4 regions of the Streptomyces sp. P9-2 genome follow, and region 1 is predicted to be linked to each of the others. Evidence: riboswitches for the same ligand, from Rfam matches in the RefSeq annotation. Region 1 holds a riboswitch; each other region holds the start of a gene.
What was found. Region 1 has a riboswitch for cyclic di-AMP ahead of ACQY0Z_RS10100 (transglycosylase family protein). Riboswitches for the same ligand answer to the same signal wherever they lie in the genome.

Region 1 (5,610 bases):
TTCTTCGCCCTCTCGGGGCCAATTCCTTGTGAAGAACTTCACGAACTTTCCCGGAGAGGCCCGTCCCGAGGGGCCGGAAGGCCCCCCGGAGTGCCGCTCAAACGCTATCCCGACTGCTCAGCGGAGTGCTACCGACTGGTAACAAAAGAGAGCTAGGCCACGGACCAGGCGATCCCGTCCAGGATGTCGTGCTCCGACACCACGACCTCCTCGGCGCCCGTCCGCTCCATGATCGCCAGCAGCACCAGGGCCCCCGCGCCGATCACGTCGACCCGGCCCGGGTGCATGGACGGCACCGCGGCCCGCTCGGCGTGGGTGGAGCGCAGCAGCCACTCGGTGATCTCGCGGACCCGCTCGCGGGAGACGCCGGAGTGGTGGATGGCCGCCGAGTCGTACTCGGGCAGGTCCTGGGCGATCGCCGACACGGTGGTGACGGACCCCGCGAGGCCCACCAGCGTCCGCGCCTCGCGCAGCGGCACCGCCTCCTCCGCCCGGTCCAGGGCGGCCTCGATGTCGGCGCGCATCGCCGCGATCTGCTCCTCGGTGGGCGGGTCCGTCACGGCCCCGTCCACCACCAGGTGGCGCTCGGTCATGCGGACGCAGCCGACGTCCACGGAGCGCGCGGCGCGCACACGGTCGTCGCCGACGACGAACTCGGTGGAGCCGCCGCCGATGTCCACCACCAGGAACGGCCGGCGCAGGTCGTCGCGGCCGGTCAGCTCCCTGGTGGCGCCGGTGAAGGAGAACTCCGCCTCCTGGTCGCCGGTGATCACCTCGGGCTCCACGCCCAGGATGTCCACCACCCCGCGCACGAAGTCGTCGCGGTTCTCCGCGTCACGGGAGGCCGAGGTGGCGACGAAGCGCAGGTGCTGCGAGGCTCCGTGCTTCTCGATGATCTCCGCGTACTCGCGGCAGGCGGCGAAGGTGCGCTCCAGCGCCTCCGGGGCCAGCCGGCCGGTGCGGTCGACGCCCTGGCCGAGCCGCACGATCGTCATCCGCCGGTCCAGATCGGTGAGTTCGCCGGTCGCCGGGTCGGCGTCGGCCACCAGCAGACGGATGGAGTTCGTGCCGCAGTCGATGGCGGCGACCCGGGTCACTTGGCGTCCCCCTCGGCCGCGGGCGTCACGCACGGGCCCTTGGCCCACCACTCCGGCAGCATCGCCAGCGCCTCGTCGCCGAGCGGGTTGACGCCCGGTCCGGCGGCCAGCGAGTGCGCCACGAGGACGTGCAGGCACTTCACCCGGTCCGGCATGCCGCCGGCGCTGGGGAAGTTCTTCAGCTCCTCGATCTCGTCGCGGCGCCGGATGTAGTCCTCGTGCGCCGCGCGGTAGGCGGCGGCCAGCTCCGGGTCGGCGGCCAGCCGCTCGGTCATCTCCTTCATCACGCCGTTCGCCTCCAGCGTGCCGATCGCGGAGTTCGCCCGCGGGCACGTCAGGTAGTACAGCGTCGGGAAGGGCGTGCCGTCGGGCAGCCGCGGGGCGGTCTCCACGACGTCCGGCTGCCCGCAGGGACAGCGGTGCGCGATGGCGCGCAGCCCGCGCGGGGGCCGGCCGAGCTGCTGCTTGAAGGCCTCGACGTCCGCGTCGGTGGGCTCGGTGCGCGGCGTCGTGGGCGGAGGGGTGTCCATACGTGTCTTTCTGCGGTGTTCCGTCGGAATCACTGGGCGGCGGCGTCGGCCTTGTCGACGCCGTCCCAGACGTTGGCGTACCAGGGGCGGTCGGCGGCCCGGAGGTCGCCGCGCGTGGTCCCGGCACCGGCCGGGTCGACGACGATGTAGCCGGTCTCCCCCGGCATGACGTAGTGCAGGCGCCTGCGGATCTCCTGCTCGGCGTACGCGTCGTCCTGCCAGCGGGCCTTGAGGTCGCGCAGCCGTTCGACCCGGCGGCGGGTCTCGTCCTGCTCCTTCTGCAGGTCGGCGATCTCCGCGCGCTGGGAGACGTACTGCCGCATCGGGTAGGCGAGGGCCACGACCAGGGAGCAGAGGACCAGGGCGAGCAGGGCCGCGCGGCCGGTCAGCCGGGAGCGGCGGGCCTGCCGCTTGGTCTGCGAGCGGTAGACCCGGGCCGCGGTCTGCTCACCGATCAGCCGGATCCTGGTCGCGGTGGAGAAACGCTCTCGGTCCTTCACCGCCATGTTCCCGCCTCTCGTTCGCTGTCCTACGCGCGTACGTCCCCGCACACGGTACGGGACCGGGTACGGGGACGTACGTACGACGCTTCCTGCGGGGGTGAGGTCAGCCCTTGCTGTGCCTACTGGTTCGCAGAGCGAAACCGGGGGAAGGCGCTGCGGCCGGCGTACACCGCGGCGTCGTCGAGGATCTCCTCGATGCGCAGCAGCTGGTTGTACTTGGCGACGCGCTCGGAGCGGGCCGGGGCGCCGGTCTTGATCTGGCCGCAGTTGGTGGCGACGGCGAGGTCGGCGATGGTGACGTCCTCGGTCTCGCCGGAGCGGTGGGACATCATGCACTTGAAGCCGTTGCGCTGGGCCAGCTCGACGGCGTCCAGGGTCTCGGTGAGCGAGCCGATCTGGTTGACCTTGACCAGCAGGGCGTTGGCGGCACCCTCCTCGATGCCGCGGGCCAGGCGCTCCGGGTTGGTGACGAACAGGTCGTCGCCGACGAGCTGGACCTTGTCGCCGAGCTTGTCGGTGATGGTCTTCCAGCCGTCCCAGTCGTCCTCGAACAGCGGGTCCTCGATGGACACGAGCGGGTACGCGTCGACGAGCTCCGCGTAGTACTCGGTCATCTCGGCCGCCGAGCGCTCCTTGCCCTCGAAGGTGTAGACGCCGTCCTTGTAGAACTCGGAGGCGGCCACGTCCAGGGCCAGGGCGATCTGCTCGCCGGGGGTGTAGCCGGCTTCCTTGATCGCCTCGAGGATCAGGTCGAGGGCCTCGCGGTTGGAGCCGAGGTTCGGGGCGAAGCCGCCCTCGTCGCCCAGACCGGTGGCCAGGCCCTTGCCCTTCAGCACCTTCTTGAGGGTGTGGTAGACTTCGGCGCCCCAGCGCAGCGCCTCGGAGAAGGACTCCGCGCCGATCGGGGCGATCATGAACTCCTGGATGTCCACGTTGGAGTCGGCGTGCGAGCCGCCGTTCAGGATGTTCATCATCGGCACCGGCAGCAGGTGCGCGTTCGGGCCGCCCAGGTAGCGGAACAGCGGCAGGTCGCTGGCCTCGGAGGCGGCGTGCGCGACGGCGAGCGAGACGCCGAGGATGGCGTTGGCGCCGAGCGAGCCCTTGTTGTCGGTGGCGTCCAGGTCGAACATCGCCTGGTCGATCAGGCGCTGCTCGGTGGCGTCGTAGCCGACGAGCTCCGGGCCGATCTGCTCGATGACGGCCAGTACGGCCTTCTCGACGCCCTTGCCCAGGTAACGGCCGGCGTCGCCGTCACGGAGTTCGATGGCCTCGAAGGCGCCGGTGGAGGCGCCGGACGGGACGGCGGCACGACCCGTGCTGCCGTCGTCGAGGCCGACCTCGACCTCGACCGTGGGGTTGCCTCGGGAGTCCAGGATTTCCCGGGCTACGACGACGTCGATGGACGGCACGAGCATCTCCTTCTTGGGATGTGACGCGGGTGAGCGGGGCCGCGGGGCCCTGCGAGTCCGAGCCTAACCGGCTCCGGGCGTTCGGCCATCTCGCCGCCCGCCTCATGGACAGAACAGAGCGTAAATTGTTTCCGTACGGAACAAAGCCGTCTCGGCAAACCGTGACCGGAATGCGTCCGGACATGACCCCGCCCCGGTGCGCACGGGGGAAGAAACGCACCGGGGCGGGGAGCCCGTGGGGGGACGGGAGGGACCTCGCGGTCTGCCCTTACTTGAGGTGCAGCTGCTGGCCCGGGTAGATGAGGTCGGCGTCGTCGACGATGTCGTCGTTCAGCTCGAACAGCTTCGCCCAGCCGCCCTCGACGTCGTGCTCCGCGGCGATCGAGCTGAGGGTGTCGCCCTTGACGACCTTGTACTCGCCGTCGCCCTTCTCGACCTTCTTGCCGGTCGGGGTGGTGACGGTCTTCTTCGCCGCCTTCTCCTCGGCCGGGGCGGCCGGGCGCTCGGCGGAGCGGGAGGCCTTCTCCTCGGTGCGCTCGGCGGGGGCCTCGGTCTTGGGGGCCTCGGCGGCGGCACCGCTGTACGGGGTGTTGGACAGGCCCGTGCCGCAGACCGGCCAGGCGCCCTTGCCCTGGCCCGCGAGGACCTTCTCGGCGATCTCGATCTGCTGCGCCTTGGAGGCCTGGTCGGCGGTGGCGGCGTACTGGGTGCCGCCGTACGCGGCCCAGGTGGAGGCGGAGAACTGCAGACCGCCGTAGTAGCCGTTGCCGGTGTTGATGGACCAGTTGCCGCCGGACTCGCACTGGGCGACGGCGTCCCACTCGGACGCGGTGGCCGCGGAGGCGGTGCCGGACGCCATCAGCGGGCCGGCGACGGCGGCGCCGGTGACACCGGCGATGGCGATGGCGCGGGTGGCCTTGGACGGACGACGGTGCTTGCCCTTGCCGGAAAACAGCATGGTTGGATCCCCTCACCGACGCCTACGAGGTGAGCTGTCGGGTTCGGGCCGGTTGAGTTGCCCGGCCACGTCCCTCACGGGACGCGGCTTCACCCCGAGCCGTACCGGACGTCAACCGTCCGGTCGCGGCACTTACCTGGGTCCCCCGCTCCTGCCTACGGCGCATGACGCGACGACTGTTCCCGTGCTGCCACTGGCAGGATTCGGCGTGGCGGCAGCCGGGGCCCGCGATGGCGAGCGGTCACGACCGTAAGCACGCGATCGGCGGAATTTCAAAGATGATCAGGGCCTCTGAGACCTATCTCTCACGGCCCTTATTACGGACATTCAGCTCTAATCGCTCCGTCAACTGCCGCCGCACGGGGGTGCCTTCTGCCACCCTTTTCCGACCGCTATTCGCCGGTTTCTGCGTCCACCAGGAGGCGCTGGCCGGGCAGGATGAGGTCCGGGTCGTCGCCGATGACCTGCTGGTTCTCGACGTAGAGGGCCGTCCATCCGCCGGTCAGGGCAAGGGAGTCGGCGATGGAGGCCAGGCTGTCGCCGGTCTGGACGGTGTAACGGTCATCGGAGATGCCCGCAGGCGTGTCCGCGGAGGGTGAGGCGTGCCGGCCGGACGACGGGGTCCCGGTACCCGCGGTCGCACCCTCCTCCGCGCTGACACCGCGATGGCGGCCCGAGCCGCCGTCCTCGGACTCACCGACGGCCGAAGAACCGGTGCTCTGCCCCGACTTGTCCGACTCGTCACCTCCGGGAGTGGCGGAGGTGGACGCGGAGGCGCCGGCGCCCGTGCCGCTCTTCGCCTCACCGGACGAACCGGACGTCGCCGACGGAGAGGGAGAAGCGGACGAATCACCGGATTCCGGCGAAGCGGACGGAGTGCTCGAGCCGCCGAGCCCGAGCAGGGAGTCGTCCCGGTCCTCGCCGGTCGGCACGCCCGGGTCGACGTTCGGGGACGCGGTGTCCTGGTTCAGACCCGTGAGCAGGCCGCAGGCGCGCCACTTGCCGACACCCTGGTCGGCGAGGATTCTCTCGGCCACGGTGATCTGCTGGTTGCGGCTGGCCGCGTCGGCGCTGGGCGCGAACTCCAGGCCGCCGTAGTTCTCCCAGTCGTCC
Region 2 (5,610 bases), 1.3 Mb from region 1:
GTTCGGCAGCCCCAGGTCGGTGGTGATCTTCACGGTGCCGGACAGCCGCTCCACGTCCGACTGCGCGATCTTCTCGACGAGCTGCGCGGCGGTGATGTCGGGCAGGTCGGGGTCGCCGGAGTCGGCGAGCGCCGGGACGAGTCCGATCGTCGCGGCCGCCACGCCCATCACGGTGACGGGGACCACGTACCGCGCGGCCTTGCGGCGCCCGGCGCGCGGCTCCACGGCCTCCCCCGCGGTCGTCCTGTCGTCGGTCTCGTTCGGTGCCATGTGTGCCCTCCGTGGTCGGCGGCGGCTTCCGTCCGTGTTCTCGCACCCGTTCGGCCCGGGCCGCCATTCTCACCCGAACCGGTGAGAAGTGGTGTTGTCCGTCGTGGTCCATCTGACCAGATCGGGGGGACGGAATCGTCAGACCGCGGGCTCAACTGCGCGTACTGCTGCGGTATGACACGGGACCACGGCCCCTCACCCGCCCCGTAGGGGTCACCCGGGTACCGGAGGCGTACGGGGACGGCCGGGCGGCAGCCGGGGGACGGCCGGGCGGCAGCCGGTCGACGGCCGGGCGGCAGCCGGTCGACGGCCGGGCGGCAGTCGGTCGACGGCCGGGCGGCAGTCGGGGAGGACGACCGGAACGGCCGGCCGGAGCCGGTCAGCCGGCCCGGTGCACCACCGCGTCGCACAGCTCGACCAGCGCCGACTTGGCGGGGCCGTCGGGCAGCGGGGCGAGCGCGGAGCGCGCCTCCTCGGCGTAGCGCACGGTGTCCCGGCGGGCCTGGCCGAGCGCCGGGTGGGCGCGCAGCAGGCGCAGCGCCTCGGCGTGCCGGGTGTCGTCGGTGAGGTCGGAGTCGAGCAGCTCGCACAGGGCGAGGTCCTCGGCGAGGCCTAGCCGGGCCGCCCGCTCGCGCAGGCGCAGCACGGGGAGGGTGGCGATGCCCTCGCGCAGGTCGGTGCCGGGGGTCTTGCCGGACTCGTGGGAGTCGGAGGCGATGTCGAGGACGTCGTCGGCGAGCTGGAAGGCGACGCCGAGCCGCTCGCCGTACTGGGTGAGGACGTCGACGACGGTCTCGTCGGCGCCGGACATCATCGCGCCGAAGCGGCAGGAGACGGCGACGAGGGAGCCGGTCTTGCCGCCGAGCACGTCCAGGTAGTGGTCGACCGGGTCGCGGCCGTCCTGAGGGCCCGCGGTCTCCAGGATCTGGCCGGTGACCAGCCGCTCGAACGCCTCGGCCTGCACCCGCACGGCCTCCGGGCCGAGGTCGGCCAGGATGTGGGAGGCGCGGGCGAAGAGGAAGTCGCCGGTGAGCACGGCGACCGAGTTGCCCCAGCGGGCGTTCGCGCTCGCGACCCCGCGGCGCACCTCGGCCTCGTCCATCACGTCGTCGTGGTACAGCGTGGCCAGGTGGGTGAGCTCCACCACGACGGCCGACGGCACGACGCCGGGCGCGTAGGGGTCGCCGAACCGGGCGGCCAGCATGACGAGCAGCGGGCGGAACCGCTTGCCGCCGGCCCGCACCAGGTGCTGCGCGGCCTCCGTGATGAACGGCACCTCGCTCTTGGTGGCTTCGAGCAGCCCTTCCTCGACAGCCGTCAATCCGGCCTGGACATCGGCTTCCAGAGCCTGGTCCCGCACGCTCAGCCCGAACGGCCCGACGACGGTCACGAGGGGTCTCCTGTCTGCTGGTGTCTGCTGGCGGTTACACGGTTTGTCGATAGGTCGCTGCCACCACTCGAGTCAGCGTATCCGGTCAGGTTTCGATCACCGCCAGGGCCCGGGGTCACAAGCAGGGCGATACGGGATCAGAAGCGGAGTGTTTTTGTTCGGCTGATAACAACGGACATACCTCAGCTTCCCGGACACAGTGACCCCTGAACCATCCTGCCCCACCCCTGGGTCCGATTTGCCGTTATTGGTGAGCGAATTCCCCTTGGCCACAAATGCGCTCGGGGTCGCCGTTCCGTGAAGTGAGTCACGCGCCGGGCGATCACCGGGACACCCTCGCACACCCCCGTCCTTCCGCTCCACGCAACGGAGTTGACGCTTGGCGACCGCAAAGGATCAAACGTTCAAAAACACCCATCTCAAGATCAAACGGGGTGTTGCGTGATCGTCGCACTTGTTCCCGACATCTGCTCTCGCATACGTTCCGGGCCTGCCGGGTGGACGCCTAGTCCTGCCGCCACCCGCATCACACCCGACGACCAACTCACGCACGGCAGGAGCGGGGGACCCAGGTAAGCCGCCGTACCGGACACCACGCCGGGACGGCTCGGGGTGAAGCCATGCCCGCAGGGGCACGGCCGGGCACTCTCCCGCCCGAACCCGACAGCTCACCTCGCAGGCGTAGGAGAGGACCCAGACATGCCCGCTTTCGCTTCGCCCCGTCGCCTCGTCCGCACCCTTGCCGTCGCCGGCACCGGCGTCGCCGTGGTCGCGCTGCCGCTGTTCGGGGCCACCAGCGCCTCCGCGGCCCCCTCGGCCCAGGCCACGACCGCCGCCTCCACGACCGCGTACCCGGACAACCTCGACGGCTGGATCCGCGAGGCGATGGACATCATGGCGCAGAACGGCATCCCCGGCTCCTACGACTCCATCCACCGCAACATCATGCGGGAGTCGTCCGGCAACCCGGCCGCCATCAACCTGTGGGACTCCAACGCCGCGAAGGGCACCCCGTCGAAGGGCCTGCTGCAGGTCATCGACCCGACCTTCCAGGCGTACCACGTGCCCGGCACCGCCTTCGACCCGTTCGACCCGGTCGCCAACATCGCCGCGGCCTGCAACTACGCCGCCGACCGCTACGGCTCGATCGACAACGTCTTCGGCGCGTACTGAGCCGACCTCTGACGGCCGACACCGGCCACCTGCCCGAACAGTCGCTCGAGGACGACGGCCACGCCGTCGTCCTCGTTCGACAGGGTGACCTCGTCGGCCACCGCCTTCAGCTCCGGATGCGCGTTGGCCATGGCGACGCCGTGGCCCGCCCACCGGAACATGGGGACGTCGTTCGGCATGTCCCCGAAGGCGATCGTGTCCTCGGGGCGCAGCCCCAGGTGCTCGGCGGCCAGCGCCAGCCCCGTCGCCTTGGTGACCCCGCACGGCTGGAGCTCCACCGTGCCCGGCCCCGACATGGTGACCGTGGCCAGCGAGCCGACCACGGAGCGGGCCGCCGCCGCCAGCGCGTCGTCCGACAGCGCCGGGTGGCGCAGCAGCACCTTGCTGATCGGCTTCGCCCACAGGTCGTCGCGCCGCTCCACCCGCACCGACGGCAGCGTCGGGTGCGGCATCCGGTAGCCCTGCTCGATCAGCGTCAGCCCGTCGACCCCGTCCTGGTCGACCGCGGCGTACACCTCCCCCACCTCGGCCTCGATCTTGCCGAGCGCGGTCTCCGCCAGCTCCCGGTCCAGCCGGACCGACCACAGCATCCGCCCCGCGGCGGCGTCGTAGACCTGCGCCCCCTGTCCGCACACCGCGAGCCCCGTGCAGCCGAGGTCGTCGAGAAGCGGCCGCACTCTGGGGGCCGGCCGGCCCGTCACCACGAGGTGCCGGGCACCGGCCCGTCCGGCCCGGGCGAGGGCGGCGAGGGAGCGGTCGGAAAGGGTGTCGTCACCGCGCAGCAGCGTCCCGTCCAGGTCGGTGGCGATGAGAGAACAATCGGTGGGTGCGGCCATGATCAGAGAATACGGACAAGAGGACCGTCCGATTCACCACGCCCGTATGCCCTCGCATTGGGTGCGTTTTGCTGTCCTCTGCCGCCGGATCGCGACCGGATGAGAGCTGTTTCCCCGTGTGACCGGAACACCGAGCGCTCCACCGGACCCGGCCTCGGGAAGTCGTCCCCTGTAACAGGAGACCGCCGGGACGCGACCCCGTAACGTGTGGCTCGGCCACGGACACGTGGCCCACCCGCGCACACGAAAGCGAGGCAGCACCCGATGCCCCCCTTCGATGTCCCCGAGGGCGACCCCTTCGGCCCGCACAACCTGCCGTACGGCGTCTTCTCGCTCCCCGGTTCGGCGGAGCGCACCGTGGGCGTCCGGCTGGGCGACCACGTCCTCGACGCCGGCGCGGCGGCACACGCCCTGGGCTCCCCCTACGCCTCCCTGCTCGCCTGCCCCACCCTCAACCCGCTGCTGGCGGCGGGCCGCACGGCCTGGTCGGACGTGCGCCGCGCGCTCACCGCCTGGGTGACGGTCCCGGCGCACCGGGAGACGGTCGAGCCCTTCTTCCACCCGCTGTCCGAGGTGACGCTCCATCTCCCGTTCGAGGTCGCGGACTACGTCGACTTCTACGCCTCGGAGAACCACGCGCGGAACGTCGGGCAGATCTTCCGCCCCGACGCCGAGGACTCCCTCACCCCCAACTGGAAGCACCTGCCGATCGGTTACCACGGCCGTTCCGGCACCGTCGTGGTGTCCGGCACCGACGTGGTGCGCCCCTCCGGGCAGCGCAAGGCGCCCGCCGACCCCGCCCCGGTCTTCGGCCCCTCCGTGCGGCTGGACATCGAGGCCGAGGTCGGCTTCGTCGTCGGCGTCCCGTCCGAGCAGGGCCGGCCCGTGCCGCTGAGCGCCTACCGCGACCACGTCTTCGGCCTGTTCCTGCTCAACGACTGGTCCGCCCGCGACATCCAGGCCTGGGAGTACGTGCCCCTCGGCCCGTTCCTGGGGAAGTCCTTCGCCACCTCGGTGTCGGCGTGGGTCACCCCGCTGGACGCCCTGGACGAGGCCCGCGTCGCCCCGCCCGGGCGCACCCACGACCTGCTGCCGTACCTGGACGACTCCGGCGAGGAGCCCGGCGGCTACGACCTGCGCATCACCGTGACCATCAACGGCCACACCGTCTCCGAGTGCCCCTTCTCCACCATGTACTGGACGGCCGCCCAGCAGCTCGCCCACATGACGGTGAACGGCGCCTCCCTGCGCACCGGCGACCTCTACGGCTCCGGCACGGTCAGCGGCCCCGCCGAGCGGGAGCGCGGCTCCCTGCTGGAGCTGACCTGGAACGGCCGCGACCCGCTCGAACTCCCCGACGGCAAGCGGACGTTCCTGGAGGACGGCGACGTGGTGACGCTGTCCGCCTGGGCGCCGGGACCGGACGGGGTGCGGGTGGGCCTCGGCGAGGTGACGGGACGGGTGGTCCCCGCGTCCTGACCCCTCCGGCCCTACCGCGGCGCACAACCACGCTGACTCGCACCGCCCTTCGCCGTCATACTTGGCGTCGGGCGGTGCGTTTCTTCTTCCGCGCCGCGCACCGCACCACCGCACGCCCCCCCCCCGAGCCGCTTCTTCCGACAGGATCCGGAGCCCGTGGCATGACGTACTGCCTGCTCCTGCTGAGCGTGGTCGCCCTGACCGCCGCCGTGCCCGTCCCCCGTCTGCTGACCCGGGCGTCGTGGCCGGAACGGGAACCGGTCGTCGCCCTGTGGGTGTGGCAGTGCCTGGTCGCCACCGTGCTGCTGTGCTGTCTGACCGCCCTGGCGCTGGGCGCCGCCGCCGTCTTCGGCACCGTGCGCGCCCAATTGTTCGCACCGGCGCCGCCCGCCGTGACCGCCGCCTACGACCTGTCGCACGCCTCGCCCTGGACGACCGTCCTCACCGTGCTGCTGGCCTGCG
Region 3 (5,610 bases), 480 kb from region 1:
TGGTGGACGACTTCCTGATCCGGGAGGCGCCCCGCGCGGTGCACGTGCTGAACGCCCCGTCGCCCGCCGCGACCGCCTCGCTGCCGATCGGCCGGGAGATCGCCCGCCGGGCGCTGGCCGGCCTCGCCGAGAGCGAGCGGTGAGCGCGCGGGACGGAGCCGGTGACGGGAGCGGGCGTCGGGCCGGTGCGCGCGGCCGGGCGGCCGTGTGCGTCGTCCCCGTAAAATCGAGGGCACTGTGTCTGATTCCGTGATGAGCACCCCCGAAGCACCGCACGCCGAGCGGACCGCCGGCGAGCCGGCCCCCCGCGCCCGCGCGAAGGGGGAGCCGCGCTTCCCCGACGGCCCGAAGGCCGACCCCGCCGGGTCGCACTTCGAGCGCCGGATCCGCAGCTTCCAGCCCCGCCGCAGCCGCGTCACCGCGGGCCAGGCGGACGCGCTGCAGCGGCTGTGGCCGGTGTGGGGGCTCGACATCGACGGCAGCCGCCGGCTGGACCTGGCCGAGCTGTTCGGCAACGGCCGGCCGGTCGTCCTGGAGATCGGCTTCGGCATGGGCGAGGCCACCGCGGAGATGGCCGCCGCCGACCCGGGGACGAACATCCTCGCGGTGGACGTCCACACCCCCGGCCAGGGCCATCTGCTGCTCCTCGCCGAGGAGCGCGGGCTGACCAACGTGCGCGTGGCGAACGGCGACGCGATCATCCTGCTGCGCGAGATGCTCGCCCCGGACTCGCTGAGCGGGCTGCGTGTCTTCTTCCCCGACCCCTGGCCGAAGAAGCGGCACCACAAGCGGCGGCTGATCCAGCCCGAGTTCCTGACCCTGGCCTCGTCCCGCCTGGCGCCGGGCGCGCTCGTGCACTGCGCCACCGACTGGGAGCCGTACGCGGAGCAGATGCTCGAGGTGCTGACCGCGCACCCCGACTTCGAGAACACCCGGGAGGACGGCGGTTTCGCGCCGCGTCCCGAGTTCCGGCCGCTCACCCGTTTCGAGCGTCAGGGGCTGGACAAAGGTCATGTGGTGAACGACCTGCTCTTCCGCCGCGTACCGCACGACGACCGCGCCGGGCAGCGGGACGGGGGCGCCGCCTGACCTCCCCGACCCTCCTGAGCCGGCACGCAGCCCTGCCCCCTTCTCGTTAGGGTCGAATCCGTGGCCAGCAGCCCTCCGTATCCGCCGTACCCCGGCGCAGCTCCCGGCAGCACGCTGCGGCACCCGCACTGGTGGCGGCGCCCGGCGGTCCGCTACGGAGCGGTGGTCACCCTGCTGGCCCTGTCCGGTCTGGTGATCCTCGCGCTGGTACGGGAGCAGACGGGCACGCAGGGCTTCCTCGTCGGTCTGGGGCTTGCCGTGCTGCCGGTGCCGCTGCTGCTCGCGGCGTTCCGCTGGCTGGGGCGGGTGGAGCCGGGCCCCTGGCGGAACCTGCTGTTCGCCTTCGCCTGGGGCGCGTGCGCGGCGGCGCTGATCGCGATCGTGGCGAACAGCTTCGCCACCCGGTGGATAGCCACGACCACCGCCGACCCGGCCGGCGCCGACACCCTGGGCGCGACGGTCATAGCGCCGGTGGTGGAGGAGACGGCGAAGGCGGCGGCGGTGCTGCTGCTCTTCCTGTTCCGCAGACGCGACTTCCACGGGATCCTCGACGGCGTGGTGGCGGCCGGGTTCACCGCGACCGGTTTCGCGTTCACCGAGAACGTCCTCTACCTGGGCAACGCCTTCGGCACCGACCAGCTCACCGGCGGCAGCGGCATCGCCTCCGTCACGGCGGCGACCTTCTTCGTCCGCATCGTCATGTCGCCCTTCGCGCACCCCCTGTTCACCGTGCTCACCGGCATCGGCTTCGGCGCGGCCGCGCTGGCCGCCGACCGGCAGCGGGTGCGGCGTGTCCTCCTCCCCCTGGCCGGGCTGCTGCTCGCGATGGGCATGCACGCCCTGTGGAACGGCTCGGCCACGCTCGGCCAGTTCGGCTTCATCGCGGTGTACGGGGCGTTCATGGTGCCGACGTTCGGGCTGCTGACCTGGCTGGTGGTGTGGACGCGGCAGCGGGAGCTGCGGACGGTGCGCACGGAGCTGCCCGCGTACGCGGTGGCGGGCTGGCTGCGTCCGGCGGAGCCGTTCGCGCTGGGCTCGATGCGGGCGCGTCGCCTCGCCCGGAAGTTCGCCCGCGAGCACGGAGGGAAGCCCGCGGCCCGCGCGGTCACCCAGTACGAGGCGTACGCGACCCAGCTGGCGTTCCTGCGGAACCGGGGCCGCGCGGGGAAGGCGGGGGCGGACTTCGTGACGCGGGAGCGGGAGCTGCTGCTGGAGCTGTGGCGCCGGCGCGCGGCGGCCCGCCCCGCGCTGGAGCACGCGGCCCGGCTCACGGCGCCCCCGGTGCCGTACGGCGCGGGGTGGGCGTACGGGCCCATGCCCGCCGTGTGGCCGGCGCAGCCGCCGTACCCGGCGTACGGGGAGAACCCCTACCGCCGCTGAGGAAAGAACCCCGGACATACCGAACCGGCAGCCCTGACGTCGGGGGGTCGTCGTCGGGGCTGCCGGCGTTCACGGCGTCGGCGGCCGGGAGACGGCCGCCGGGTGGTTCAGATGGAAAGGCCCTTGCCGGCCAGCCAGGCGGCCGGGTCGACGCTGCCGGAGCCGGTGTGCACCTCGAGGTGGAGGTGGGCGCCGGTGACGTTGCCGGTGGCGCCGACGCGGCCGATCACGTCGCCGGTGTTGACCTTCTGGCCGACGCTGACGTTGATCGACGACTGGTGGGCGTACCAGACCTCGGTGCCGTCGTCGAGGGTGAGCACGGTCTTGTAGCCGTACGAGCCGTCCCAGCCGGCGGAGGTGATCGTGCCGGTGTGCACCGCCTTGATCAGGGTGCCGGTGGGGGCGGCGAAGTCGAGGCCCGTGTGGTAGCCGGAGGACCAGTAGGCGCCGGCCTGACCGAAGGTCGAGGTGATGGTGTACGAGGAGGTCGGCAGCGCGTACTGCTTGGCCAGCTCGGCGAGGCGCTCGGCCTCGGCCTTCTTCGCGGCCTCCTCCTCCGCCTTCTTCTTGGCGGCCTCGGCCTTCTCCTTGGCCTCCTTCTCCGCCTTGGCGGCGGCCTCGGCGGCCTCCTTCTCGGCGGCGGCGAGGGCGGCGGCCTGCGCCTTGTTCTGCGCCTGGCCCTGCTGCTGCTCGACCTGGGCCATGATGCGGGCGCGCAGCGCCTCGCCGGCGTCGGCGGCGCCCTCCTCGGCGCCCGCGTCGGCGGCGGCCATCCGGCCGATGTCGCTGAGGGGGGTGCTGGAGCCCTTCGGTGTTTCCTCGTCGGAGATGAGGGAACCCACGTTGGGCAGGTCGGGCATGGAGATGGAGACGGGCGGCTTGCCGGTCTGGGCGCTGGCCATGCCGCCGGCGCCGACGGCGGCTATGACGCCGACGCCCAGGACGGTGGAGCTGCGGGCGAGTCCGCCTCCGCGCTGCTTGGCGACGCGGTGCCGGCCGCGCACGGGCCGGACGGACTCCGCGGTGGGGTTCCACTCCTCGAAGGGGCCCTCTTCGGCGCCGGGGGCGCCGTAGGCGAAGGTGTCGCTCGGCTTGAACGGGGCCTCGGGGGCAGGCGGGTTGGACGCCACGTGGGCGCGCTCCTTTCCTTCCTTCTTCGCCTACCGGGTTAGCTGACGGGTTCGGAGCAGGAAGGTCTCCTACGCGCGTATACGAACCGTGTTCCCACGGCGGTATCCGCCCGATTCACCCCATGGTGGTGGTTCCCCGGTTCCCTTGCGGGATTCGGCGCGTGCGCACGGAGCCGACTTCTGTGACGGCTGGGACGACCGCGCTGCGTTATCGAACGTTAATAGACGCGGGGGCCGGATTCCAAGCCGTTCCTCTTGATCGTTAACGATTTCCGCACGGACTTAAGCACCATGAGCGGGCGAAAACGGGCGAGTTGACCGGGCGTCCGACGACCCGTCGAATCTGACGGTGCCTCAGTTGTTATGCGCTGCGGCGCCGTTCGCTCACTGTGCGTGAAAGGCGGGGCGGCGGTGGTGTCGTGGAGAAACACCGAGGGCCGGAACCCTTTCGGATTCCGGCCCTCGGCCTTCAGTAGCGGGGACAGGATTTGAACCTGCGACCTCTGGGTTATGAGCCCAGCGAGCTACCGAGCTGCTCCACCCCGCGTCGGTGAACACCAGTGTACGGCATCCGCGGGGTGCTCCGCACATCCCTTCCCTGTGGGTGCGTTCAACCGCCCAGCAGGTGCGCGTTCGGCGCTTTCGCAAGCTGCTCGAACTCCGGCAGCACCACCACCGTGGCGCCCCCCTCGGCCAGTACGGCGCTGCCGTCGGCGTCCGTCACGAAGGTGTCCGGCTCCCGCCAGGCGGTGACCACCCGGCGCACCCCCGCGTCCAGGATCAGCCGCGCGCAGGGCGCCGGCCGGGACGCGCGGCGGGCGCACGGCTCCAGGCTGGAGTAGACGGTGGCGCCGGCCAGCCGCGGGTCGGTGGGGTCGGCCTTGGCGAGCGCGGCCTCCTCCGCGTGCACCACGGGGTCGTCGCCCTCACGGGAGTGGCCCCGCGCCAGCTCGGTGCCGTCGGCGGCGACCACGACCGCGCCGACGCTGAACGCGGTCTCGGAGGGCGGGCACCGGGCGGCCAGCTCGCAGGCGAGGGCGAGCCAGTGGCGGTCGGCGGCGGACGGCAGCGGACCGGTGCCCGGCGCGGTGGGCTCGTAGCGCATCAGGACGACGTCGCCGATCGGCCGGGTCTCGACCAGGCGCAGCCGTCCGCCCTGGTAGGCGCCGGGGCCGAACAGGCGGGGGGCGTCCGGGTCGCCGACGAACAGCGGGGCGAGGACGAGCTGGATCTCGTCGGCGAGGCCCTCGGTCATCAGCTGGGTGTGGATCCGCCCGCCGCCCTCCACCATCAGCCGCCGCACCCCGCGCGCGTCGTGCAGGTGCTCCAGCACCCGCCGCCAGTCCAGGGCGTCGCCGAGCGGCACGACGTCGGCGGCGATGCCCAGGGCGCGGGCCCGTTCGGCGCCCTTGTCGGTGGTGTAGAGCACCTTCTCGCCGCCGGTGTGCCAGAAGCGGGCCGTCGGGTCGAGGTCGCCGGAACCGCTCACCGTGACCTTCAGCGGGTACTCCGGCAGGCCGTCGGCGACCCGGGCGGCGCGGCGCCCGGGCGAGTTGACCAGCAGCCGGGGGTTGTCGGCGCGGATCGTGCCGGCGCCGACCAGGATGGCGTCCACGGACGCCCGTACCTCGTCGACCCGGTCGAAGTCGGCCGGGCTCGACAGCAGCAGCCGCTCCGGGCCGGTGTCGTCCAGGTAGCCGTCGAGGGAGACGGCGGCGGACAGCAGGACGTGCGGGTACGGCATCGGCGGGCTCTCCCGGGTGCGGGCGGCGGCGGGACCGCTGCGCGGTCCGTCCCCAGTCTGGCAACCCGTGCGGCCGGGGGCGGAGGTCAGGGCTCGATCAGGCCGACCCGGATCGCGTACCGGGTGAGCTCCAGGCGGTCCTTCAGGCCCAGCTTGGCGAGCAGGTTGGCGCGGTGCCGCTCCACCGTCTTGGGGCTGATCACCAGCATGTCCGCGATCTGCTGGGAGGTGTGGCCCTCGGCGACGAGCTTGAGGATCTGCTCCTCG
Region 4 (5,610 bases), 3.9 Mb from region 1:
CGATGCTGCTCTCCCTCGCCCGCATCTACGGTACGACCGTCTCCGAGCTGCTCGGGGAGTCGGCGGTCGACCGGGACGCCGTGGTGCGCGCCGCCGACATGGAGCCCACGGCGGCCGGCGGCTGGACGTACTGGCAGGCCGGAGCCGCCGGACGCGGCATGCAGGCGCTGCGGGTCCATGTGCCGCACGGCTCCCAGGGCGACATCGTCCGCGTCCACCCCGGCGAGGAGTGGCTGTACGTCCTCAAGGGACGGCTGCGGCTGCGCCTCGGGGACACCCTGCACCGGCTGTCCCCGGGCGACAGTGCCCACTTCGACTCGCTGACCCCGCACCGCATCGCCGCTCAGGACCCCGACGGGGTCGAGCTGCTGTTCGTACACACCCTGCTGCAGAGTCCCACGGCCACCCTGTGCCTGGGCCCGACCCTTGGAGAGACCCCGTGAGCGGCAAGGACATGGAGGAGAAGTTCCCCCGGGCCCTGTGGGTCCGGCTGTTCGTCTACATCGTCGTCGGACACGTCTTCGCGGCCTTCATCTACTTCCTCTTCGAGATCGCGCCGAAGAAGTAGCGGCCCCCCGGTGGGGGTCGGGTGTCAGTCGAGCAGGCGCTCGCGCAGCCGCTCCCGGTGGGCCGGGGTGAGCCCGAGCCCCTGCTCCAGGTAGGCGTCCACGCCGCCCCAGGTCTCCTCGACCGTTTCGAAGGCGGCCGCCAGATACTCCTCGCGCGCGTCGAAGAGCGGGCTGAGCAGCTCCATCACCTCGGGGGAGTAGGCCTCGGCGGAGCTGCCGCTGCGCCGCACCTTGTAGCGGCGGTGCTTGGCGTTGGACTTCAGGTAGTCCTCGACGATCGCGTCGCGCTCCACGCCCACGGCGAGCAGCGTCACCGCCACCGACAGGCCCGCGCGGTCCTTCCCGGCCGCGCAGTGCATCAGTGTGGGCACGCTGTCCTCGGCGAGCGCGCGCAGCACCTGGGAGTGCTCGGAGGTGCGCTCTTTGATGATCATGCGGTACGAGGTGATCATCCGGTCGGCGCCCTGGCCGTCGGCGAGGATCGCGCGCAGCTGGTCCAGGTCGCCGTCGCGCACCATCTTCCAGAACTCCGCGCCGTCGGCCGGGTCGCTCAGCGGCAGGTTGACGTTGCGCACGCCCGGCAGCGTGACGTCCGGGCCCTCCAGCTTCTGGTCGGCCGCGTTACGGAAGTCGAACACGGTGTGCAGACCGAGCGAGGCCAGGAAGGCGGCGTCCTCCGCGGTCGCGTGGGCGAGGTGACCGCTGCGGAACAGCACCCCGTGCCGCACCCGCCGGCCGTCCATCGTGGGCAGCCCGCCCACGTCGCGGAAATTGCGCACCCCGGTCAGCTGGGGCTCGGTCGACGGGATCTCCTGCGTCACGGACGGCTCCTCCCACTCCGCGCCGTCGCCGCGGCTCGTCGACGGGCACCACTCGACGATACGACATGCCTGCCTGGGGCAATGAGTTGTCGGCGGTCTCCGCGACGTTGGATTGTGTCGCTTTTTGTTTGTTCATGAGAGACGGATTGCAGGCCGGTCTCGCCAAGATCGAGATGTCGCGATTGCGTCACCTGTCCCGTCCGTCATGAATGCAAAACGGGCGATCTGTCCGATTGGGGAGCTTGAGGAGAACGTGCCCCCATAGGGAGGGAATTGAGGAGGGGTCGCGTGAGCATCGTCATATCGGTGACCGTACGCTGTCGCCATGTCCACGTAATCCCCTTGCATGACAAGGGAATTCGCCCGCGCGACGCTCACGAGATCGACGCACGGTGACGTCATTTCCCCCTTTCGATCACGGAAAAAGCGGGTTCGCGGGAACACCCGCTTGTTTCGCCGCGTCGCGGTCGCTTACGTTCCCAACCGATCCGGACGGACGCCTAATCCTGCCGCCGCCCGGAGCCCGCACACACTGACCCGACGTACGGCAGGAGCGGGGGACCCACAGGTACAACTGCCTGTTCCGGGCCCCGGAAACAGGCTTGGGGTTAAGCCGCGCAGCAACGCGGCCGGACATCTCCAGTCCGCACCCGACAGCTCACCTCGTAGGCGCCGGAGAGGAATTCGACATGCCCGCGAAGGGTAAGCACCGCCGCACCAAGGCTCAGCGTTTCACCCGCTCCATCGCCGTCGCCGGAACCGGTGGCGCCGCTCTCGCCCTGCCGTTCCTCGGCGCCGCCGGCGCCCACGCCGCGACGCCGCAGTCCGCCCCCGAGGCCTCGGTCCAGTCGCTGTCCGTCACCGGTCAGCAGGCCAAGGCCGACAAGAACGGCGAGACCCGCACGTACACCGTGAAGGCCGGCGACTACCTCGCCAAGATCGCCGAGGCCGAGCACGTCGACGGTGGCTGGAAGCAGCTCTACGCGGACAACCGCGAGGCCGTCGGTGACGACCCGTCGCTCATCCACCCGGGTCTGAAGCTCTCGATCGACGGCAAGGCCGCCGCCAAGAGCGCGCCGCAGCAGTCCACTTCGCCGCAGACCGCCAAGCCCGCCGCGCCCAAGGCCGAGAAGCCGGCCGAGCAGCCCGCGCAGAAGGCCGCCGAGGAGACCTCCTCCGACGAGGCGTCCGCGCAGACCGCCCCCGCCTCCGGCTTCACCTCCCCGGTGCCCGGCGGCGGCATCGGCACCGCCTACAAGGTGGCCGGCAGCATGTGGTCCAGCGGCTACCACACCGGTGTCGACTTCAGCGTCCCGACCGGCACCTCCCTGAAGGCCGTCGGCGCCGGCACCGTCGTCTCCGCCGGCTGGGGCGGCGCGTACGGCAACCAGGTCGTCATCCAGCTGAACGACGGCCACTACGCCCAGTACGCCCACCTTTCCTCGCTGTCCGTCTCGGCGGGCCAGACGGTGAGCGCCGGCCAGCAGGTCGGTCTCTCCGGTGCGACCGGCAACGTGACCGGCCCGCACCTGCACTTCGAGATCCGCACCAGCCCGGACTACGGCTCGGACGTGGACCCGATCTCGTACCTGCGCGGCAAGGGCGTCTCCATCTGACACCCGAGCGGCACCCTTCCTGACACGCACGCCTGAGGCCGGACCCCGATCCACGGGGCCCGGCCTCCGGTGTGTCAGCGTCCGTGTCCGGGCACGTGTCCGCGCCGGGCCGTACCTATTCCTGGCTTGGCCAAACCTTGAAGTGGCTTATCTCACCGCGCGTCAACCCCCGCCTACGGTCGCGTAGGTCACATCCGAAGGTGAATCATGTCCGGCTGTGGCAGACGATTCGAAGAGTGACAAGGCAACAGTGATCGGGTCGTACGTGGCGGTGGGGGACAGCTTCACCGAGGGCGTCGGCGACCCCGGCCCCGACGGGGCGTTCGTCGGCTGGGCCGACCGCCTCGCCGTTCTGCTCGCCGACCGCAGGCCCGAGGGCGACTTCCGGTACGTCAATCTCGCGGTGCGCGGCAAGCTGCTGGACCAGATCGTGGCCGACCAGGTCCCCCGGGCCGTCGAACTCGCCCCCGACCTGGTCTCCTTCTGCGCCGGCGGCAACGACATCCTGCGTCCGGGCACCGACCCGGACGAGGTGGCCGAGCGCTTCGAGAAGGCGGTCGCGCAGCTGGCCGCGGTGGCCGGGACAGTGATGGTGACCACCGGGTTCGACACCCGGGGGGTCCCGCTGCTCAAGCATCTGCGCGGCAAGATCGCGACGTACAACGGGCACGTGCGGGCGGTCGCCGACCGGTACGGCTGTCCGGTGCTCGACCTGTGGTCGCTGCGGAGTGTGCAGGACCGCAGGGCGTGGGACGCGGACCGGCTGCACCTGTCGCCCGAGGGGCACACCCGCGTCGCGCTGCGCGCGGGTCTCGCGCTCGGTCTGAAGGTGCCCGCGGACCCCGAGCAGCCGTGGCCGCCGCTGCCGCCTCGCGGCACGCTGGAGATCCGGCGGGACGACGTCCACTGGGCGCGGGAGTATCTGGTGCCGTGGATCGGCCGGCGCCTGCGGGGGGAGTCGTCGGGTGACCACGTCACGGCGAAGGGGACGCTGTCCCCGGAGGACATCCGGTCGCGGATCGCGAAGGTGGCGTGAGGCGCGGTCCGCTCGGCGCGCGGGGTGGCTGGTCCCGCGGGGCGTGTGCGGGTGGGTGCGTGGCTGGTCGCGCAGTTCCCCGCGCCCCTTTTGGGGCGTAGTGCCCGCGCGTCTGAGGCCCACGTGAAGCTCGACGCCTCAGGCCTCCGCGGGCGCTTCGTGGCTGGTTGCGCATTTCCCCGCGCCCCTGATGGGGCGATGCTCTCGCGCGTCTTTGAGGGCGCGGGGCGGATCACGCCCTTGGGGCGCGGGGAACTGCGCGATCGGGGGCTCGGGGGCGGAGCCCCCGTGGCGGCAGTCGGGGGCGCGGGCCGTTTCCACAACCGCCCCCGCCGAAGGCGCCACCGCACATAATGGAAACTCCGAGCGATTTCATCTGGAGGTACCGTGGCCGCTTCATCCGCCCCCCGGGCGGGGCTGACCGCCCTGCGGCCGCCGGCCTTCGGCGCGGAGCCGGCCGGTGAGCGCATGGCGCGGATCCGCAGGTCCCCGCACTTCGCGAACGGCGTGTTCCAGAACCCGGGCGGCCCGGCCCGTATGCGTCCCTCCGGGTCGGGACGGGACATGGCCAAGCAGTTCCTGGACAAGGACTCCCGCTCCCGCCGCGCCCCGCGGGGGACGATCCCGGTGCACCCCACCACCGTCGCCGACCTGAACCGCCCGCCCGCGACCGGGCTGCGCCTCACATGGATGGGCCACTCCAGCGTCCTCGCGGAGATCGACGGACAGCGGGTGCTGTTCGACCCCGTGTGGGGTGAGCGCTGCTCGCCGTTCCCCTTCGCCGGCCCCAAGCGCCTCCACCCCGTGCCGCTGCCGCTGACGGCCCTCGGCCCGGTGGACGTCGTGGTGATCTCCCACGACCACTACGACCACCTGGACATGCCGACGATCAAGGAACTGGCCGGCACGGACACCGTGTTCGCCGTGCCCCTCGGCGTGGGCGCGCACCTGGAGCGCTGGGGCGTCTCCGCGGACCGCCTGCGTGAGCTGGACTGGCAGGAGTCGACGCGGGTCGGCGGCCTCACCCTGACCGCGACCCCCGCCCGGCACTTCTGCGGGCGGGGCCTGCGCAACACCCAGCACACCCTGTGGGCCTCCTGGGTGGTCGCAGGCGAACGGCACCGGATCTACCACAGCGGCGACACCGGATACTTCGAGGGCTTCCGCGACATCGGCGCCGCCCACGGCCCGTTCGACGCGACGATGATCCAGGTCGGCGCCTACTCCGAGTTCTGGCCGGACATCCACATGACCCCCGAGGAGGGCGTCCGCACCCACCTGGACCTCCAGGGCGGCGACCCGGCCGGCGTCCTGATGCCGATCCACTGGGGCACCTTCAACCTCGCCCCGCACCCGTGGGCGGAGCCGGGGGAGTGGATGACGGACGCAGCGGCAGCCGTGGGCCAGGCCGTCGCCTTCCCACGTCCGGGCGCCCCCTTCGAGCCGGGCGGCGACCTGCCGGCCGAGCCCTGGTGGCGCCCGCTCACCCGCCCGGTCCCCCGCACATGGAAGACCGGCAGCCCGCCACGGAGCGAGGAGACCCCCAGCAACGACCTCGACCTGGCGGG

Region 2: another riboswitch for cyclic di-AMP. It lies ahead of ACQY0Z_RS04085 (transglycosylase SLT domain-containing protein); the one in region 1 lies ahead of ACQY0Z_RS10100 (transglycosylase family protein).
Region 3: another riboswitch for cyclic di-AMP. It lies ahead of ACQY0Z_RS07875 (M23 family metallopeptidase); the one in region 1 lies ahead of ACQY0Z_RS10100 (transglycosylase family protein).
Region 4: another riboswitch for cyclic di-AMP. It lies ahead of ACQY0Z_RS27425 (M23 family metallopeptidase); the one in region 1 lies ahead of ACQY0Z_RS10100 (transglycosylase family protein).

The regions. Positions count from the first base shown of each region.
Region 1 covers NZ_CP192633.1:2,145,530-2,151,139, reverse strand. The annotation lists gene ACQY0Z_RS10120 (Ppx/GppA phosphatase family protein) at 153-1,097, opposite strand; gene ACQY0Z_RS10115 (DUF501 domain-containing protein) at 1,094-1,627, opposite strand; gene ACQY0Z_RS10110 (FtsB family cell division protein) at 1,657-2,133, opposite strand; gene eno (phosphopyruvate hydratase) at 2,250-3,539, opposite strand; gene ACQY0Z_RS10100 (transglycosylase family protein) at 3,808-4,497, opposite strand; cyclic di-AMP (ydaO/yuaA leader) riboswitch at 4,502-4,670, opposite strand; gene ACQY0Z_RS10095 (transglycosylase family protein) at 4,890-5,610, opposite strand, start outside.
Region 2 covers NZ_CP192633.1:872,234-877,843, forward strand. The annotation lists gene ACQY0Z_RS04075 (LolA family protein) at 1-270, opposite strand, end outside; gene ACQY0Z_RS04080 (polyprenyl synthetase family protein) at 650-1,660, opposite strand; cyclic di-AMP (ydaO/yuaA leader) riboswitch at 2,187-2,357, shown strand; gene ACQY0Z_RS04085 (transglycosylase SLT domain-containing protein) at 2,360-2,833, shown strand; gene ACQY0Z_RS04090 (HAD family hydrolase) at 2,797-3,669, opposite strand; gene fahA (fumarylacetoacetase) at 3,934-5,148, shown strand; gene ACQY0Z_RS04100 (M56 family metallopeptidase) at 5,310-5,610, shown strand, end outside.
Region 3 covers NZ_CP192633.1:1,666,152-1,671,761, reverse strand. The annotation lists gene lhgO (L-2-hydroxyglutarate oxidase) at 1-143, shown strand, start outside; gene trmB (tRNA (guanosine(46)-N7)-methyltransferase TrmB) at 253-1,089, shown strand; gene ACQY0Z_RS07880 (PrsW family intramembrane metalloprotease) at 1,150-2,469, shown strand; gene ACQY0Z_RS07875 (M23 family metallopeptidase) at 2,577-3,599, opposite strand; cyclic di-AMP (ydaO/yuaA leader) riboswitch at 3,612-3,769, opposite strand; tRNA gene ACQY0Z_RS07870 (tRNA-Met) at 4,073-4,146, opposite strand; gene ACQY0Z_RS07865 (dihydrofolate reductase family protein) at 4,210-5,343, opposite strand; gene ACQY0Z_RS07860 (response regulator) at 5,430-5,610, opposite strand, start outside.
Region 4 covers NZ_CP192633.1:6,069,346-6,074,955, forward strand. The annotation lists gene ACQY0Z_RS27410 (helix-turn-helix domain-containing protein) at 1-443, shown strand, start outside; gene ACQY0Z_RS27415 (DUF6126 family protein) at 440-568, shown strand; gene ACQY0Z_RS27420 (tyrosine-protein phosphatase) at 593-1,390, opposite strand; cyclic di-AMP (ydaO/yuaA leader) riboswitch at 1,911-2,075, shown strand; gene ACQY0Z_RS27425 (M23 family metallopeptidase) at 2,080-3,006, shown strand; gene ACQY0Z_RS27430 (SGNH/GDSL hydrolase family protein) at 3,257-4,042, shown strand; gene ACQY0Z_RS27435 (MBL fold metallo-hydrolase) at 4,430-5,610, shown strand, end outside.